Linked DNA regions of Methylotuvimicrobium sp. KM2. The main gene of each other region encodes a partner of the protein of the gene in region 2 in a complex. Links are inferred from orthologs where the notes say so. Each region holds a gene or a part of one and is shown on either strand. Other genes may lie near its edges.

Evidence for each region.
Region 1: the proteins of accD (region 2) and accB are in contact, whole or in part, in a solved structure (PDB 8UXZ), measured with the Escherichia coli proteins. The link is inferred for Methylotuvimicrobium sp. KM2 from one-to-one orthologs.

Annotation. Positions count from the first base shown.
Region 1 is NZ_CP150634.1:3,009,273-3,012,442, reverse strand. Bases 111-2,948 are described here. They hold accB (acetyl-CoA carboxylase biotin carboxyl carrier protein), read right to left. Parts: upstream 1,833-2,948; coding sequence 1,389-1,832; downstream 111-1,388. Other genes in these bases: dsbD (protein-disulfide reductase DsbD), read right to left, coding at 2,945-2,948; WJM45_RS12620 (redoxin domain-containing protein), read right to left, coding at 2,433-2,948; aroQ (type II 3-dehydroquinate dehydratase), read right to left, coding at 1,837-2,283; accC (acetyl-CoA carboxylase biotin carboxylase subunit), read right to left, coding at 111-1,368. Also shown: more of accC, read right to left, coding at 25-110; more of dsbD, read right to left, coding at 2,949-3,170. UniProt on the Escherichia coli protein: This protein is a component of the acetyl coenzyme A carboxylase complex; first, biotin carboxylase catalyzes the carboxylation of the carrier protein and then the transcarboxylase transfers the carboxyl group to form malonyl-CoA.
Region 2 is NZ_CP150634.1:2,846,549-2,849,765, forward strand. Bases 1-2,885 are described here. They hold accD (acetyl-CoA carboxylase, carboxyltransferase subunit beta), read right to left. Parts: upstream 1,970-2,885; coding sequence 1,031-1,969; downstream 1-1,030. Other genes in these bases: folC (bifunctional tetrahydrofolate synthase/dihydrofolate synthase), read right to left, coding at 1-850; trpA (tryptophan synthase subunit alpha), read right to left, coding at 2,006-2,809; trpB (tryptophan synthase subunit beta), read right to left, coding at 2,806-2,885. Also shown: more of trpB, read right to left, coding at 2,886-3,217.

The DNA.
Region 1 (3,170 bases), 160 kb from region 2 along the record:
CGTGACCCGACCCAATCAAGCATGCTAGTTTAAGTCCAATAGCTTTTCAAGATAGTGAATGTTGCGTTGTCCGGCGATGAATCCGGAGTCGGTCATGATGTCTTTTTGGAGCGGTATATTCGTTTTTATACCGTCGATCACCATTTCGTTCAATGCGGTTGTCATTCTTGCAATGGCGCTATTGCGGTTTTCGCCGTGCGCGATTAGCTTACCGATCATCGAATCATAATAAGGCGGTACTTTGTAGCCGTTATAGATGTGTGTTTCGCACCGAATGCCGGGGCCGCCCGGCATGTGGAATTGATGGATCGTACCGGGACAGGGCATGAAGGTCTTGGGGTCTTCGGCATTCAGTCGACACTCGATCGCATGACCTTGAATTTTGACTTGCTCTTGAGTAATCGATAAGGGTAATCCGTAGGCGATACGTAATTGTTCCTTAACGATATCGAAGCCGGTGACCATTTCGGTAACCGGATGCTCGACTTGAACCCGCGTATTCATTTCTATGAAGAAGAATTCGCCTTTTTCATACAGGAACTCGAAGGTCCCTGCGCCCAGGTAGCCGATATCGCGGCAAGCTTTGGCGCACAATTCGCCCATACGGTTACGTTCTTCGTCGGTAATGCCCGGTGCCGGCGCTTCTTCGACGACTTTTTGGTGCCTTCGCTGCATCGAGCAATCGCGCTCGCCAAGATGGATCGCATTACCGTGTGAATCGGCCATCACCTGGAATTCGATATGGCGGGGATCTTCCAGGAATTTTTCCATGTACACGGTATCGTTTCCGAACGCGGCACTCGCTTCCGCTTTCGTCATGGTAATGGCATTGATCAATGCGGCTTCGGTATGTACGGTGCGCATTCCGCGTCCGCCACCGCCGCCGGCGGCTTTGATGATAACCGGGTAACCGATTTCCTGAGCCATTTGCAGGTTTTGCTTATTATTGTCGGTTAACGGATTGCCGTTGCCCGGTACACAGGGAATGCCGGCGGCTATCATTGCCTTTTTTGCGGCGATTTTATCGCCCATTATGCGGATCGTATCTGCATTCGGGCCGATGAAAACAAAGCCGCTTTGCTTTACTTTTTCCGAAAAATCGGCATTTTCCGATAGAAAGCCGTATCCCGGATGAATGGCTTCGGCATCGGTGACTTCGGCCGCGCTTATGATGGCTGGGATATTTAGATAGCTATCGGTGGATGGGGCGGGGCCTATGCAAACCGACTCATCGGCTAGCCTAACATGTTTTAGATCCCGGTCCGCCACGGAATGTACCGCGACAACCTTGACTCCAAGTTCACGGCAAGCGCGCAAGATGCGCAAGGCTATTTCGCCTCGATTGGCGATGACTATTTTATCGAACATGATTAAATACCTTTGGGTTGTTATTCAATGACAAACAAAGGTTGGTCATATTCGACGGGTTGGCTGTTCTCAACCAATATTTGCGTTACTGTACCGGTTTTATCGGCTTCGATTTGGTTGAGGATTTTCATCGCTTCTATGATACAGAGAGTATCGCCTGCTTGTACCGATTGTCCGATATCGACAAAAGGTTTGGCGCCGGGAGACGCGGACCTGTAGAAAGTGCCGACCATCGGCGATTTTACAATATGACCGGTTATTTTTTTCTCTGTCGGTTCTACAGGGCTTGGTGCGGGTGCCGAAGATGGGGTGGTCGGAGCGAATTGAGCCGGTGCGTAGTTCACTTGGGCGGCATTCGAGTAACGACTAATTCGGACGGATTCTTCCCCCTCACTGATTTCTAATTCGGCAATATCCGATTCTTCGATGAGCTCGATCAGTTTTTTTATTTTTCTAATATCCATTGTGTTATGTTCTCTTTGCTAATATCTCGTGAGCGGCCGTCAAGGCCAATTCGTAACCGATGGCTCCCAGTCCGCAAACAACTCCCACGGCAATATCCGAAAAATAGGAATGTTTTCTAAAAGCTTCCCGGGCATGTACGTTCGACAGGTGCACTTCAATGAAGGGAATCTTGGTCGCCAGCAATGCGTCGCGTATCGCCACGCTGGTATGAGTAAAAGCTGCTGGATTAATAATGATAAAATCGACATCGTTGGAAAAAGATCGATGAATCAATTCCACGATTTGGTGTTCGGCGTTATATTGGTGAAAACGGAGCGCGTGACCCAGAGTCGAGGCGGATTTTTCCATCGCCAGCTGTATATCGGCTAAGGTTTTGCTACCGTAATGGGTAGGTTCTCTTAGACCCAGCAGATTCAAGTTCGGACCGTTAATAACGCAAATATTCGCCATGCAATTGAAGTGCTAATTTAGATTCGGTGCCGATAATTCTCCCTAATTTAAGCACGTTTGTCCATATTTATGTCATTTAACACAAATAAGGCGTAATCACTGGATCTTTTAAGACATTTACATGGTTTATCGAATGATTTGATGTTTTCTCAGTCCATCAGAGGTTCGATGATTTCGATAATCTTGTTGCGGGATAATTGTCCGGATTGTTTATGAATTATTCGACCTTCTTGATTGAAGATAAGGCTGAAAGGAAGGATTCCGGCAGAATTTCCCCATTGTTGAGTCAAGATGATGCCTTGGTCGCCGGCGATTAGCATCGGATAATTGATGTCGACAAAGTCGAGATATTTTTTGACCGATTCTTTAGTTTCGATAGCGATGCCGACAAATTGCAAGCCACGGTCTTGGTATTCTTGCTGTAAGGCAACAAATTCGGGGATTTCTTCGCGGCAAGGAGGGCACCAGGTTGCCCAAAAGTTGACGATGGTGATTTTTCCTCGCCATTCGGATAGGCTGCGTTCGTTGCCGTTCAAATCGGGTAGTCGGTAATCCGGTAGTTCCATGGTTTCACTATGCGTTTCCGGCTGTGTTTTATTTTGTAGCCAAATTCCGCCGGCTAAAGCGACAACTGCGGCGATAATAAGTGCCGTGGTTTGTTTCATAAATCAACTTGCCGCAGTATGTTTAAAAAAGCGTTGGCATCCTGATAGCCTATCACGCGTAAATGTTTTTTTTCGGCTAGGTCGGTACCGAAAAATAAAGTGGCCGGAGGCCCGACTAAGTTAAATTTTTTCAGCAAGGCTTGATGTTCAAAATTGTTTGCCGTGACGTCCGCCTTCAATAAAACGAAGCGATTCAGTTCTTGTTTGACTTCAGGGTGCATA
Region 2 (3,217 bases):
CGGACCCGATGCCATGCCTTATCGAATCCACACTAATCGGGAGGCGTGAAGACATTAGGGTCGCAGCCATTACCACAGCAGCCGCATTTCGATATTGATGCTCGCCTTTGAGATTAGGTTCCGGCAATCGGTCGATCTGCCGATCGGGTGCACACCATATCCAACCTTTCGACTGCTTCCTGTAAGCAAAATCGCACCCGATAAAAAAAGCCGGGGCCTCGATTTCATTTGCATATTCGAATATCGAGTCGGGTGGCTCAGGATCGCTGATAATCGCAGGAACTTGCTTTCTGAAAATACCGGCTTTTTCACGGCCAATCAGCTCGCGCGTTTCGCCGAGCCAATCGGCATGATCGATCCCAATGCTGGAAATAATAGAAACGTCGGGGTCCACAATATTGACGGCATCAAGACGCCCGCCCAATCCTACCTCCAACAATTGCACATCGAGATTGGCCCTGGAAAAAATATCGAGCGCAGCCAAGGTACCGAATTCAAAGTAACTCAACGAAACACCGTCTCGAACCGATTCAATACGCTCGAAAGCCGAACAGATCAAATCGTCGCTAACTGGTTTGCCGTTAATTTTTATACGTTCGTTATAACTTAGAATATGCGGAGAAGTATAGGTGCCGACTCGATAACCTTGAGCCCGATAAATGAATTCCAAAAAGGCCACGCATGAACCTTTACCATTAGTTCCTGCTACCGTGATCGTCGGCGGCTTATTGTAATCCGGTTGCAATGCTCGGAATACCCTCTGTACTCTCTCCAAGCCTAGATCAATCGTTTGCGGATGCAAACCTTCTTGCCACCTCAGCCAGCCCTCGAGCGTATCGAAATGCTTCATCTCAGACAAATTGTCGGTTCCACAAAAACATAAAAAAGCACGAAAGCGCCAACGAGATAGAAAATCGTGGATTGTCCCATCCAATAACTGCAAACTTAGGCCCTATTGCGGACCGGTTTTTGTTGTGTTTCTCGTGGCTTAACCGCAACAGCAAGATCATTCGGCCATTTAAAATTGCACTTAATCCTGAACGGCAGGCAAAGGCTCGGTTTCGGCCAAGATAATAGGTTCTTCTAAATTCGGGCTTATTTTCGTTTCCATCCGCGAGGCCATTAAAATCGCCAGCATTGCAGCAATTTTATCGCGCATTTCACGCCTATCGATAATCATGTCGATAGCGCCGTGCTCTTGCAGAAACTCGCTACGTTGAAAACCTTCCGGCAATTTTTCTCGAACGGTTTGCTCGATGACGCGAGGTCCTGCAAAACCGATCAAGGCATTCGGCTCGGCGACATTGATATCGCCAAGCATCGCCAAACTCGCGGAAACACCGCCCATCGTAGGGTCGGTCATACACGAAATAAACGGCAATCCCGCTTCCGACAACCGTGTCAAGGCCGCGCTGGTTTTCGCCATTTGAAACAATGAAAACAATGACTCCTGCATGCGAGCGCCGCCGCTGGCGGTAAAAACAATGAACGGCGCACCGATTTCGAGGCTCTCATTCACACCTCGCACGAAACGCTCGCCGACCACCGACCCCATCGAGCCACCCATAAAACTAAAATCGAACGCGGCGGCTACGATATCTTTATTCTTGAGCTTACCCTTAATCACTACGAGAGCATCGCTTTCCTTGGTCTGTTTTTGCGCTTGACTTATACGGTCTTTATAGCGTTTGGAATCCTTGAATCTAAGCGGGTCGGTCGGTTTGATATGTTGACCGATTTCTTCTTGATCCTGCTCATCGAGAAATAATTCCAACCGTACTCTTGCCGATATCCGCATGTGATGATTGCATTTAGGGCACACACTGGAATTTCGTTCCAATTCGTTGTTATAGAGAATCGCGTTGCAACTCGGACACTTGGTCCATAAACCCTCGGGCACGGCGCCTTTTTTCTTGTTAGTCCCGTCTGTTCTGATTGTTGAGGGGACCAGTTTTTCAAACCAACTCATATTTTAAACTCCGAATTCGCTCATGTGATCGACGACTTATTCATCCATTGCGGCGCGCATGGCTTTAAGTAAATCGACTATTTCGGAACAGGCCTGCTCCGGATTATCCAAATTCGCTTCGATTTTACTGATCAAGGCGCTACCGACAACGACACCATCACCTAAATGAGCCACTGTCTTTGCCGTCTCGGCATCCTTAACACCGAAGCCGATACCGATCGGCAATTGAGTATTCGCACGGATTAACTTCAGCCTTTCCTCGACATCGGCGGTGTTCAAGTGCCCAGCACCGGTTACACCTTTGAGTGAAACGTAGTAAATATAGCCACTGCCCGCCGCATCCATTTTACGAATGCGTTCTTCATTACTATTAGGCGCCAACAAAAAAACCGGATCGATACCGCGTTCTTTCAGCAACGAAACACAGAAACCGGCCTCCTCAGGCGGCAAATCAACCGTCAGCACACCATCGATTTCGACGCGTTGCGCCGCATTGGCAAAATCTTCGTAACCCATTGCCTCGATCGGATTTAAATACCCCATCAACACGACCGGCGTTTGGTCATCCTTTCTTCTGAATTCGGCGACTATATTGAGTACTTTTCTTAAACTCATTTTATGCGCCAAGGCGCGTTCACTGGCTTTCTGAATGACCGGTCCGTCCGCCATCGGATCGGAAAACGGTACGCCAAGCTCAATAATATCAACGCCCGCTTCCACCATCGCATGCATCATCGGCACGGTAAAATTCGGATGCGGATCACCGGCCGTCAAAAATGGAATCAAAGCCTTACGGCCTGACTTGGAAAGCTCTTCAAATTTAGCGGCTAAACGGCTCACAGTTGTATTCCCTCGCGTTGCGCCAAGGTCATGATATCTTTATCGCCACGACCGGAAAGATTGATAATAATTATGCTGTCTTTGGGCATGGTCGGCGCCAGCTTTGTCGTATAAGCAATCGCATGACTCGATTCCAGCGCAGGAATAATGCCTTCCATTTCGGTTAAATCATGAAAACCCTTCAAGGCTTCATCATCGGTTATGTTGACATATTCGGCGCGCCCGCTGTCTTTCAACCAAGCATGTTCGGGTCCGACGCCGGGATAATCCAAGCCCGCCGAGATTGAATGCGTTTCGATGATTTCACCATCATCATCCTCGATCAAATAAGTCCGATTGCCGTGTAAAACTCCCGGACGTCCCGCACAAAGCGGAGCAGAATGACGTCCTGTTTCGACGCCGTCTCCG